2 regions of the Catenovulum adriaticum genome follow, and region 1 is predicted to be linked to the other one. Evidence: predicted binding sites of a transcription regulator. Region 1 holds the regulator's gene; the other holds the start of a gene.
What was found. Region 1 encodes MetJ, which represses methionine synthesis genes. Its sites were predicted from a motif close to TAGACGTCTAGACGTCTA; they were not measured.
Positions count from the first base shown of each region.

Region 1 (7,220 bases):
CACCACCACCGTGAACAACGACCACTTTTTGATGCTCACGGATTTTTTTTAATTCGCTAAAAAATGCAATTAAACTGTCAGCGCTTTCTAACAAAGCGCCGCCCACTTTAATGACTAACGTTTTATTTGAGTTTGCCATTAATTCACTAAACCTCGGTCAGCGGCAAAACCAAATCTCAAATTAGCACACTGCATTGCTTGGCCTGCAGCCCCTTTTAATAAATTATCTATTGCACTAATTACAATTAAATAACCCGTTTTTTCATCAAACTGCCAGTGAATGTCAACAAAAGGAGTACGTTCAACCGCTTGGATTGATGGCCATGCTTGACGTAAACGCACTAATGGGTGGCCTTCGTAGGCTTCTTTATAAACCTGATTCACTTGCTTGGCATTCGCGCCATCAGCTAGTTTTAATGTTGTTGTCGCTAAAATACCACGCTTAAAATTACCTAAATGCGGGGTAAAAATAACAGGCGTACCTAAATGTTCATTAATCTCTGGCTGATGTCTATGAGACAAGACACCGTAAGGATGTAAACTCACTTCACAAAAACTGTTGCTAATAGCCGCTTTTCGGCCTGCACCTGTTACCCCACTGGTTGCATTTATAATGGGCAACACATTGCTATCTATTAACTTAGCTTCTTGTAATGGTTTTAGCGCAGATAAACAAGCAGTTGGATAACAACCCGGCACTGAAATTAAATTAGATTTGCGGATATCTGCATGATTCCACTCAGCCAACCCATAAACCGCTTGGTTTAATAAATCAGGGTATTTATGTGAGAAACCATAATATTCGTTAATAACAGATAGATCAGATAGACGATAAGCACCAGACAAATCAAATACCACACCGCCAGCTTCGATAATGCGACGTACCATTTCAACACTGGCTTCATGCGGTGTACATAAAAATATCGCATCACATTCTGCAACTAATTTAGTGATTTGCTTTTCACTAATAGGAATTAAGGTCCGATCGATTTGATAAGCAAATTGTCCATGAATGGCAGAAAACGCTTTATAAGCATCATTACTATTTTCTGAAACATACAAACCTGCAATTTCAAATTCAGGGTGTTTATGTATTAAACCTGCTAACTCAGCCCCTGTATAACCACTTGCACCAACAATTGATACTCTAACCATAATTAATCCCCAGTATTATGCGCAAAACCAAACGTGTATTGTAGCAACCTCGACACCAAAAAATAAAGCGCACAGCACAGACAAAGTTAAAAAACCTGCCTAAGCTATGCGCAAATCTCGATTTATTCACTAAAAAACCGTAACCTTTGGGTTTATCGCCCCAAAATATGTGTATATATTAAACAATATAAAAACGACTCTCAAGTTTAAAGTGAATATATATTCACTTTAAATGGATAAGTATTGAAATTTCCTTACATCTATACATATTAGAGTCGATAAATTGATACAGCATATCAAACCAACAAAAAAATTAAATTTTGAGCAACTCTGCTAGCAGTTGTTATTAAAAAAGCCTCAAGTTAATTTGAGGCTTTTTTAATTTGAGGCAAGTTGAAATAAAAAATGAGACGCATGGCTTACAATAAGTAAACCTAAATACTATCTAAAGCTTGTTTAACATCTTCAGCTAATTCTTCTGCATCTTCAATCCCAACTGAAAAACGAATTAAAGTTTGAGTAATGCCCGCTTTTAATTGTGCTGCTTCATCCATTGCAGCATGCGTCATAGTTGCTGGATGGCAAACTAAACTTTCAACGCCACCTAAAGATTCTGCCAATGAAAAATGCTCAAGTGCTTTAATAAATTGAGTCACTTGCTCAACTCCGCCTTTTAACTCAAAACTCAACATAGCGCCGAATCCAAGTTGCTGCTTTTTAGCTAATTCATGACCTGGGTGAGAGGCTAAACTGGGGTGATTAACTTGTTTTACCGCAGGGTGAGCGTCTAGCACTTTAACTAAAGCGAGTGAATTTTTTTGGTGCTGCTTCATTCTTGGCACTAAAGTTCGAACGCCACGCAAAGTTAAATAGCTATCAAATGCTGATCCGGTAATACCAATGCAATTTGCCCACCAAGCAAGCTCTTCGCCTAATTCTTTAGTTTTGGTAACCACTACACCACCAACCACATCGCTGTGGCCGTTAATATATTTAGTAGTAGAATGCACAACAATATCTGCACCCAAGGTAAGTGGCTGCTGTAAAACTGGCGATAAAAAGGTGTTATCTACTGCCACTAAAGCATCGCATTGTTTTGCACGTGCACAAATATCGCCAATATCGGTAATGCGTAACAATGGATTGCTGGGTGATTCAACCCAAATAATTTTTGGCTGTGCTGCAAAAGCTGCATCTAGCTCTGCTTGGTTAGTTTGGTCTATTACTTTTAATTTAAAAGCGCCACGTGCAGCTAAGTTAACAAATAAACGATAGCTACCGCCATAACAGTCGTGCGGCACCACTAATAAGTCTTCAGGTTTTAACAATTGGCAAATTAAGTTAATGGCAGCTGTACCGGTTGCAGTTACTATGCCGTGCTGACCTTGCTCTAATTCAGCTAAAGTATTTGCTAAAATATCACGAGACGGATTACCGCAACGGCTATAGTCGTAAGGCCCCTTTTGATCAAATCCATCAAATGCATACGTGCTAGATAAATAAATAGGCGGAACAACAGCGTTATATTGCCCATCATTTTCAATGCCACCGCGCACCGCGATAGTTGCTAAATTCTTTTTACTCATTAATGATCCCTAACTGGATGTAAGTTACGCTCAAGTAGCTTAGGTTTTTGCTTGCCACTTGAGAATAGACGTCTATACGTCTAAAATGTATCGACTAGCGACTCTTGGGTCAAGCAGTTTAATGGCATAATTTATATTAAAGCTATAAATATAAGCGCCCAACCTATACAATCAGCGACAAATTCAGGCATTAACCCTAATAAAATGAAAACGACAAATAGCACTAAATGGAATGGCCAGTATATTCACCCTTACGCTGAGCACGGCAAAAAAAGTGAAATGGTGAAAAAAATAACGGTTTCAATTCCGACAAATGTATTACAAGTATTAACCGATGAGCGCACTCGCCGTCAGGTAAATAACCTTAAACACGCCACCAATAGCGAATTGCTATGCGAAGCCTTTTTGCATGCTTTTACGGGTCAACCTTTGCCAACTGATCAAGATTTAGCGAAAGACAGCCAGCATCGGATACCTGCTGAAGCACGCCAAATAATGCATGATATGGGGATTGAGTTTAGCGAAGACGATATTTTAGACAACGACGACTAATCTATCTCAATGCAATCGCAAGGTTTTATCTTAACTCGTCATGCCCGAGATACAGCCAAAGGATGCGAAATTTGCTACTGGATTACCACAGATTCAGGGCCATACCAGCTTATACTACCCCAACAAAAGCCTATATTTGTTGTAAAATCTGAAGATAAGGATGCCATTTCTGCGCGACTGAATCCGTTAAATATTCAATTTGAATGGCGCTCCCTCTCCCATCAAACATTCCAGCATAAATCAGTGGCGGCACTTTATTTTAATAATCTAAAAGCTCAAAACTTAGCGGTTAATAAACTAAAAAGACACGCCATTGAATGCTTTGAGTACGATTTGAGATTAGCTGACCGAATTTTAACTGAGCGCTTTATTTATGGCTCAATCGCGTTCGACTCTAGTCAAACCACAAAAAATAATCACCCTACGGTTCTTAATCCAAAAATTAAACCTTGTGATTATCAGCCCAGCTTAAGCTTTATTTCATTAGATATTGAATGCTCAATGCAAGGACAGCTTTACTCGATTGGCTTACAAAACAATCAGCTCGAACGAGTAATTATGATTGGCTCTTTTGAACCATCAAATTTAGATATTGTTTGGGTTGATAACGAAAAAGCGCTACTTGTTGAGTTAATAAAACAAATTAAACAGCTCGACCCTGATTTAATCATAGGCTGGAATGTCATTAACTTTGATTTCAAATTACTCATAAAACGGGCAGAAAAATATCAGCTTGCGCTCACACTTGGTCGCGATAATTATCCGATTAGTTGGCGCGATAATAAAACCGATAACAATATAGGTTATGTCAGCATGGCAGGCCGTGTTGTAATTGACGGCATAGACGCACTAAAAATGGCAACTTATCAATTTAGTAGCTTCAGTTTACAAAATGTCTCACAGGTTTTATTAGGCAAAACCAAACTAATCGAAGATGTTGACAACCGCGGCCAGCAAATCACCGAAGATTTTAAGCATAACAAAATCAAGCTCGCTAAATACAATTTAGAAGATTGCCGTTTAGTCTCGCAAATATTTGATAAAACGAGACTCATTGATTTTTTACGGCTGCGCACTCAACTAACCGGATTAGAGCTAGACAGAGTAGGTGGTTCAGTAGCCGCTTTTACTAACTTATATTTACCCAAATTACACCGCGCTGGTTATGTAGCACCTAATTTACCGCAAGATGGCGGACTTGCCAGCCCCGGCGGTTATGTAATGGACTCCAAACCTGGGCTATACAAAAACGTGCTCGTGCTCGATTTTAAAAGCCTGTACCCGTCCATTATCCGCACCTTTAAAATTGATCCAATGGGGTTAATTGAAGGATTAGCCAACCCTGAAAACGCAATTGAGGGTTTTAAAGGCGCGCTATTTTCTCGCAAAAAACACTTTCTACCTGACATAATCACCAATTTATGGCAACAAAGAGATCAAGCTAAAAAAGAAAAAGATGCCGCCCGTTCACAGGCAATTAAAATTATCATGAATTCATTTTATGGTGTTTTAGGCTCTGGAGGTTGCCGGTTTTACGATACCCGCTTAGCCAGCTCAATTACCATGCGTGGACACCAAATCATGCAACAAACCGCCAAATGGATTGAAGCACAAGGCTACTCAGTTATTTATGGTGATACCGACTCCACTTTCGTCTGGCTTGAACATATCGAAGATGGAAACCAAGCTAGACAAATAGGGGCTGAATTAGCCACAGGTATAAATCTATATTGGCAAAATAAATTACAACAAGATTTCCAACTAGAATGCGACCTAGAAATAGAGTTTGAAACCCTCTACTCCACATTTTTAATGCCTACTATTAGAGGCTCTGAAGCTGGTAGTAAAAAACGTTATGCTGGTTTAATCAAACCAGCTTCAGGCGAAGAAAAGCTCATTTTTAAAGGGCTAGAAACGGTTAGGAGCGATTGGACTGAATTGGCTCGTGAATTTCAAACTGAAGTTTATCGACAGGTTTTTGCCGAGCAAGACCCTTGCATTTATATTCAAAAAATTATCGCAGAAGTTCAAGCCGGTAAACGGGATAAACAACTTATTTATAAAAAACGACTGCGCCGTAAATTAGATGCTTATGTTAAAAACATTCCACCGCAAGTTCGCGCCGCTAGATTAGCAGATGAAAAAAATAAACAGCTCGGCAAGCCGCTAAAATACCAAAATAAAGGCTGGATCCAATATTTAATCACCTTAAATGGCCCAGAGCCTGTTGAATACCAAACCAGTCAAATAGATTACCAGCACTATATTGATAAACAAATCAAACCCATTGCAGAAGGCATTTTACCTTTTGTTGGACTCAATTTTGAGCATATTAACAGTCGTCAACTGCGCTTGTTTTAATCCTGGCTCAAACTAACAAACCGCCGTAAATAAGCCCTGTTTATTCAACGGTTAACGTTTTATCATAACGGCATATTTGTATTTTTTATGCTGTTAAGATGCCTGCTTGTTTTCTGAATCCCCCATAAGACAGACATCTAAAAACCCATACGTTGTTTCAGGAATATATTGGGAGAAAATAAGACAGACACCAAAAAAGGTTGCTAAGCGATTGTAATTTATATTTTTTAACAACGCCTGTCATATACGACTCAAGGCGGTTCAATTACAGCACTATGCTAAAGCCCATCAACTCAAACGCGTCAAAGGCATTCCTAAAACAAAGCAGCGGCTGCAAACCTAAATTCAAATAAAACCCAAAGCCTTTATTTTAACGCGCAATTTAATTGCCGACATGCTTGTCTCTGAAATTTACAAAAAATATTAAAATCTGTACAAATGCTGCAGAATGTCACCGGTAAGCAACTACCTGATACAAGATACTAGATGCATCAGCTAAATGACTGCCAAGTTACAAAATTTCATCAATAAAAACCAACGAACCCAAAGACAAAAAGTCACTAACTAACTGCTTTTATGCCCTTTTTCCGAAAAGTGGTTATTTACGGCAGATTCAAAATGTGTAAAATAGGAGGGCTCGTCACATCTTATTAAAAATTTTTTTAATTGGAACAAATGTGGCTCACTTGACTGATATTATCATATTTACTTACGCTACGTTATTAAAGGGGTTATACGTTTGAAAATTTGCCATTTATTTGCTGCAACAATTCTTTTTTACCCCTTTCTGGTATTATCTGACGTTCAGATCGAAGGCAACTTTTTAATTACTGATGAACAAATCACTACTCGTGGTCAACTTCTTAACCAGTGCAGTTCTCTGGGTCTAGAAAACCTTAGCGCCAAAGAGTTTATAGCCGTTCGTAAAAACCCACATTTGAGAAAACTAAGAAATCTCATCAATATAGCAGATGGAAAAATCCACTCGTTTTCTAATGGAAGGATGAGAATTGTTAAGGATTTTACATATGCAACGAATGCTGCACCATATTATGCTATCTGCAAAGGAGCTGCGAAAATTAGTTCTTCTCAAAGAAAGCAAGCTTTTAATGATTCTGAGCCAGAAGAGCATAAACAAATAAAGTTCATGGACATGTCATTATCAGGGACTGTCAAATCGGAGCTCAACGCCTCCACAGATGGAAATTTGTCTGATACCTCGCTATTTAGAACTTTTCTCGCTGAGCGTATTGTGAAAGAACATCATCCTGAAGCCTATTCAGATGGTACCCTCCGTAAAAATCTGATCAAATATTATAAAGATAAAGTAAAATTGGCAGCGCCAATCGGACAGACAATTTTCGAAGATGTAAACATCTATGCCGAGCGTAAAAGGAAAAATCATCGTTTTACTTCATCTGTAAGCGAAGCATTATTCCAACGGTTCAGTAAAGATTTAGAGCGCTCCAGTATTCGATATGACGCCTTGACAGGACGCATTTTGTACCTGAGATCTGAGCAAAATGTGAATATTATTGAACGGGATCTGCCAAAAGTTGCTGAGAT
Region 1 is NZ_CP109965.1:2,944,614-2,951,833, forward strand. Features, by position in the region: gene argB (acetylglutamate kinase) at 1-139, opposite strand, end outside; gene argC (N-acetyl-gamma-glutamyl-phosphate reductase) at 139-1,155, opposite strand; gene metB (cystathionine gamma-synthase) at 1,590-2,741, opposite strand; gene metJ (met regulon transcriptional regulator MetJ) at 2,946-3,293, shown strand; gene OLW01_RS12990 (DNA polymerase II) at 3,303-5,654, shown strand; gene OLW01_RS12995 (hypothetical protein) at 6,394-7,220, shown strand, end outside.

Region 2 (7,220 bases), 1.6 Mb from region 1:
ACTCAATTAAGCTATTGCAACGGCAAGCTTTAATTGCCGTTTGTACGGCTAGACCTTGAGGATCAAGCCAGATTAAACTTGCTAGTAAAGCACATTTTTCACTTTCATCGCCAAACTGATAGTAGTTTTTTAATAGTTTGGTTGTGACCTCTGTTTGTGACTCAAACGTTATTTTTTTGTCGGTTTCAAGCGCGTTTTTAATTAATAGCAGTCTAACTAACTGAGCTAAGTTTAATGCGTTAAACTCAGCTGAAAAATCAATTTCTTGGGTGAACTTTCTTTTAACAAAAACCGATTGATTGAGTAGCTCAAGTTCTAAATCATCATGGGTTTTAGCTTGCTTAATTAGCTTAATTGCTTTTGTTAACCAAGACTGTTGTTCATCTGTTAATAACGGCGAAAGCTGTTCGGAAATTTTTGTCACTAAATTATTCATTTTTAGGTCATGTATAAATATTTACTTAAGATACGACAGGGTGGCAATAAAGCGAGTACCACCAATGCCCAAATGTAATATCCGGAAATAGCCAACATTAGCGCATCGAGTGGGATTACACCAATAATCATAAACATGATCATTTTTTGAATGTTATCAGGCGTGAAGTTAAACCAAAGCGGTATTAAACGTTTCAGCATTAAAATAAGCCAAACCACAATTAAACCACTACCGATTAATTGAGTTTGAATTGATTCACCTAATACATAAAACAGCAACATAAATAAGCTGGCTGCCGTGGCTAGCAATAATCCAGAGGTTAGCCATAATGCATTACGATTTTTAGCTTGGGTCTCTTGCTTACTCAAAAAGGTTAAGCCAGTGATATAAAACCAAATGGGTAGGGCAATTAAATAGATACTTTGAGGTAAAACTTGCTCGCTTGATTGAAACGTAAAAACAACAAAACTTGCGCCTAATAGCCAATTAAAATAACGACAAAAGCCCATCATAATAGAACCGGCTAAGCCTTCTTTAAAAACACTGTTGTAAAGCAAAATACAAGCGGCTAACCCAAACCCAACGTAAAAAGGAATTAAATTAGGCCATGAAAAATAAGCGCTTAATAATAAACCTGCGGCCATTAAACCTAAGCCAAACAGCCAGCCTATTTTTAGTGAGATTTGTCCGCTGGGGAGCGGTCGGTTTGCACGTTCTGCTAAATCTTCTTTGTAATCAAAGCAATCATTAAGCGCCATACCGCCATAATAAAAAGCGAGACTAGCCAGCACCAAAATTACTAGGCTACTGTTGACTTGACCAGAACTAGCAATTACTGAGGCCGCAATTATATTACTTATTGCGGTTAATCCATTTGGCGCTCTAACTAGTTGTAATATCGATTTTAACATTATGCTACTTGCTCAATCAGCTGGCAATATTGCTCAGATTGAATGCATTTAACTGAATCCGCCATGATTTGAATATCAATTTCATTGACTTCAAAACCTTTGCCAATTCCGTTTAATAAAGTAATACATAGGCGACCGCCCAAATGCTCTTTAAATTCGTTAAGTGCTTGCTCTACATTTAATTTACGTAGGGCAGGGTGATTTAACTCAAAACCTAACACATCGAGCAATGATAAAATTTGTTTTAATTCATGCTCGCTTAAATAGCCAAGTTTGAACGAATAAATGCTGTCCATTGCAATACCAATGGCAACGGCTTCACCATGTCTTAGTTCATTATTCGATAATTCTTCCAGTTTATGTGCAGACCAATGACCAAAATCTAATGGACGCGCACTACCATATTCAAAGGCATCACCGCTGTTTGCGATATGATTTAAATGCCATTTTGCGCCCTTAATAATCATGTTTTCCATGGAGACATCTTCAAATTGAGCTAATAAATGGCGGGCTTGATAAAGCTCATTAAAAAAGCGTTGGTCTTTGATTAATGCCACTTTTATGGCTTCGGAAATACCAGACCGCTTGTCGCGGTTAGATAAAGAATCGAGTAAATCAAAGTCGTTTACAACTGCAAAAGGGGGGACAAAAGTGCCTAAATAATTTTTGCGTTTGTGGTAGTTAATTGCGTTTTTAACGCCAACACCGGCATCGTTTTGACCTAAAACTGTGCTTGGCATTCTAATTAAACGAATCCCTCTGTGGGCGGTTGCAGCTGCAAAGCCGACAGCATCAACCACAGCACCACCGCCGATTACTAAAATATATGAGTGTCGGTCAATTGCATGTGTTTCTACAGCTTGGTAAATAGTATCTAATAATAGTTCATCATTTTTACAAGCTTCGCCGCCTTGAATAATAATTTCAGGCAATACAGGGATTTGATGGGTTTTATAATAATTTTTTAATTGTGCGATTAATTCAGGTTGATGCTTTGCCACCTCAGAATCAATAACAGGTAATAGCTTAGGAGATTCATGTAAGTTATCAATGAGCTTAAATAAGGTATCGTTGCTTACATTAAAACTTTGCCGGGTAAATAATACTGGATAATCATAACTCACCTGAAATTGTTGACGGATATTAACTGACGAATAGTCAAATGGATTATTTTGAGTCATGTTTACCTCTTTAGTACGACGACAAATCTGTACATTAGAATCGCTAATAAGCTTCAGTTATTACTAAAATATTAATCAAAGGCAAATAGTATAACCTTAGTTCAACACAATCAATATTATATGTTGAAATGCTGTTATAGTTTTTGTTTTTTAGGGTATAACGTTTACTATTTATTCATTTTAGACTACCAGAAATCTGTATTTGACGTTTTTTACCGTTTAAAAAGAGGCTTTGGTGTTAACAATTTACCGCAAACTAATTGCTTATATTTAGACGTTTAGACGTCTAGACGTAAACTATTTGACAAAAGCGGCAAATCCAGCAACAATTCACCTTCTTTAAATCAGTCTGGAGCCATAATAGATGCCTATCAAAATTCCTGATCAGTTACCCGCGATCCAAGTTTTGGGTGAGGAAAACATCTTTGTAATGTCTGACAGTCGAGCGCAAAGTCAAGATATTCGGCCGTTAGAGTTAGCCATTCTGAATTTAATGCCAAACAAGATTGAAACCGAAGTTCAATTAATGCGTTTATTAGCAAATTCACCATTGCAGGTGAATATTGATTTGCTGCGTATTGATATGCATGTTTCTAAAAATACACCAGAGTCACATATGTCTGCTTTTTATCATTTATTTGATGATATAAAAAAGAACAAAAAAAATTATGACGGCTTAATTATTACAGGTGCACCTTTAGGTTTAATTGATTATACCGAGGTAAAATACTGGGATAAAATGAAAGAAATTATGGATTGGGCACAGCAACATGTACAATCTACGTTATATTTGTGCTGGGCGGCACATGCGGCTTTGTATCATCAATATGGCTTAAATCGTTTTTTACGTGACGAAAAAATTTCAGGTGTATTTAAACACAAAACCTTAGATCCACTTGAGCCTTTAACTCAGGGTTTTGATGACGTTTTTAATATGCCACATTCACGTTATGCACAAGTGCCACTTGAGGAACTTGAAGCGCATGATAAATTGAATGTTTTAGCTAGCTGTGATGAAGGCGGCGCTTTTTTAGTTGCCAGCAAAGACAGACGAAGTGTATTTATTACTGGACATCCAGAGTATAATGCAACCACGCTACAAGATGAATATTTACGTGATGTTAAAACTGGTTTAGAACCAGCGATACCGGAACATTATTTTCCGGATGACAATCCGCAATTAGCGCCAAATAATGTCTGGCGAAGCCATGGTAACTTACTGTTTTGCAATTGGTTAAATCATTATGTGTATCAAGCGACACCATTTGATTTGTCTCAATTATCCGGGCAAAGCTAAGTTTAGGTAATTAGGTTGAATGAAAAAAGCGCCACAGGTTGGCGCTTTTGCATTTTCAAGAATCAAGTAAAATACAGGTTTTTATTTTATTACAGGCCTGTATAACAACAAATATACATTGAGTTGATGAACGCGAATTATCAACAATATAAAGGTTTTGAGAAGGTATTGTATGAGTAAACAGAGTGAAGTCAGTCAGGTTATTAAATCGCTATTAAAAGAGCGAATCCTAGTTTTAGATGGCGGTATGGGAACTATGATTCAAAACCGCAAGCTGACCGAACAAGCCTACCGTGGCGAGCGTTTTGCTGACTGGCATTTAGATGTTAAAGGGAATAACGATTTATTAAGTTTGACCCAGCCTGAAATTATCGAAGAAATTTACAGCGATTATTTATCAGCAGGGGCTGATATTATTGAAACCAATACTTTTAACTCAACAACGATTTCAATGGCTGATTATGAAATGCAGTCTCTGAGTCGTGAAATAAATGTTGAATCAGCAAAATTGGCTCGTCGTATAGCAGATAAGTTTACCGCTCAAAACCCGGATAAACCTAGATTTGTCGCAGGTGTTATTGGCCCAACTAGTAAAACAGCTTCTATCTCTCCTGATGTAAATGACCCCGGCTTTCGTAATGTCAGTTTTGATGCATTGGTTAATGCTTATACGGAATCAACAGAAGCGTTAATTGAAGGCGGCGCCGATTTAATTTTAATAGAAACTATTTTCGATACGCTTAATGCTAAAGCGGCTGGTTTTGCGGTTTTGCAAGCATTTGAAAATACGGGTATCGAATTACCTATTATGATTTCGGGGACCATTACTGATGCATCCGGTCGAACATTATCAGGTCAAACCACAGAAGCTTTTTATAATTCGCTTCGCCACCTTCAACCAATTTCGATAGGTTTAAACTGTGCGTTAGGCCCAGCTGAGCTTCGCCAATATGTTGAAGAGCTTAGTCGAGTATCTGATTTTGCTGTTTCAGTACATCCAAATGCAGGTTTACCTAATGCGTTTGGTGAGTACGACTTATCGCCGGAAGATATGGCCATTCATATTAAAGAGTGGGCTGAATCAGGCTTTTTCAACATTGTGGGTGGTTGTTGCGGCACCGCCCCTGAACATATTGCAGAGATTGCAAAAGCGGTAAATGGGGTGACACCACGCGAAATTAAACCGCGCGAAGTTGCCTGTCGTTTATCTGGTTTAGAGCCTCTTACGATTAATAGCAGCTCGTTATTTGTAAATGTTGGTGAACGAACCAATATTACGGGTTCTGCTAAATTTAAACGCTTAATAAAAGAAGAGCTTTATGACGAAGCCTTAGATGTTGCACGCCAACAAGTTGAAAATGGTGCGCAAATCATCGACATTAATATGGATGAAGGCATGTTAGATTCACAAGCTGCGATGGTGCGCTTTTTAAATCTGATTGCCTCAGAGCCTGATATTTCTCGTGTCCCTATTATGATTGATTCATCTAAGTGGGAAATTTTAGAAGCGGGCCTTAAATGCATCCAAGGCAAAGGCATTGTTAACTCTATTAGTCTGAAAGAAGGTGAAGAAAAATTCATTGGACAAGCTAAATTATTAAGACGTTATGGCGCCGCTGTTATTGTTATGGCATTTGATGAAGATGGCCAAGCAGATACACGCGCTCGCAAATATGAAATTTGTAAACGCTCTTATGATGTTTTAGTTAACAAAGTTGGATTTCCGCCAGAAGATATTATTTTCGATCCGAATATTTTTGCCGTTGCAACTGGTATTGATGAGCATAACAACTATGCAGTCGATTTTATTGAGGCATGTAAAGATATTACTGATAATTTACCTCATGCAATGATCTCTGGTGGTGTTTCAAATGTATCATTCTCGTTCCGTGGTAATGATCCCGTTCGAGAAGCCATTCATGCTGTATTTTTATATTATGCGATAAAAAATGGCCTAACTATGGGTATCGTTAATGCAGGTCAGTTAGCTATTTATGATGATATTCCAGCTGAATTAAAAGCTGCGGTTGAAGATGTTGTTTTAAACAAAACCGATGAAGCAACAGAAAACTTACTCGCGATTGCAGAAAATTATCGTGGCAGTGGTGCCAAAGCAGAAGATCCAGCCGCACAGGAATGGCGTAGTTGGGACGTGAAAAAACGTTTGGAGTATTCGTTAGTTAAAGGGATTACTGATTTTATTGAAGAAGATACAGAAGCCGCTCGTCAAGTTTCTGAAAAACCACTGCATGTGATTGAAGGGCCGTTAATGGACGGCATGAATGTAGTAGGCGATTTATTTGGTGAAGGCAAAATGTTTTTGCCACAAGTGGTCAAATCTGCCCGAGTAATGAAACGAGCGGTTGCTTATTTAGAACCTTACATCGAAGCCCAAAAAGAAGAAGGCCAAACCAACGGGAAAATTTTATTAGCCACGGTGAAAGGTGATGTTCACGATATAGGCAAAAATATTGTAGGTGTGGTGCTGCAATGTAATAACTATGAAATTGTTGATTTAGGTGTCATGGTGCCAGCAGACAAAATACTAAAAACGGCGATTGAAGAAAAATGTGACATTATAGGTTTATCAGGTTTAATTACACCCTCGCTGGATGAAATGGTTCACGTGGCAAAAGAGATGAAACGCCAAGGTTTTGAATTGCCATTACTGATTGGTGGTGCGACGACCTCAAAAGCTCATACCGCTGTAAAAATAGAGCAGCAATATGAACATCCGGTAGTTTATGTACCTAACGCTTCTCGTAGTGTCTCGGTTGCATCATCTTTATTAAGTAAAGAGTTACGTCCGGCATTTGTTAAGCGTATAGATGAAGAATATGAGCGAGTTCGTGAACAACATGCTAACCGTGGACCTCGTACCAAATTAGTCAGTTACGAAGCAGCCCAAGCGAATCGCTTCCCGTTGTCTTTTGAAAATTACACACCAGTAAAACCCAAAAAATTAGGTATAACTGAGTTACAAGATGTATCTATCAGTGATATTCGCCAATATATCGACTGGACACCTTTCTTTTTAACTTGGCAGCTAAGCGGTAAATATCCTGCTATTTTACAACATGAATTAGTCGGTGAAGAGGCGCAAAAATTATTCAATGATGCTAATCAAATTTTGGATACCATTGAGCGTGAAGGCAAAATTAAAGCCAAAGGTATATTTGGTTTATTTGCGGCTGCGCGCCAGGGCGATGATATTAGTATTTTTGAAGATGAAAACCGTAACTCAGAGTTAATGCGGGTACATCATTTAAGAAACCAAGGTGAGAAAAAAGCGGGCCAATACAACCGAGCATTAAGTGATTATATTGCCGATGCAGACTCAGGCATTGATGATTACATAGGTGGCTTTGCGGTAACTGCTGGTTTTGGTGTCGATG
Region 2 is NZ_CP109965.1:1,339,791-1,347,010, forward strand. Features, by position in the region: gene OLW01_RS06060 (EboA domain-containing protein) at 1-436, opposite strand, end outside; gene OLW01_RS06065 (UbiA family prenyltransferase) at 439-1,347, opposite strand; gene OLW01_RS06070 (3-dehydroquinate synthase) at 1,347-2,528, opposite strand; gene metA (homoserine O-acetyltransferase MetA) at 2,893-3,825, shown strand; gene metH (methionine synthase) at 3,998-7,220, shown strand, end outside.
Region 2: the regulator MetJ is predicted to act here: its motif matches at 2,800-2,817, upstream of metA (homoserine O-acetyltransferase MetA).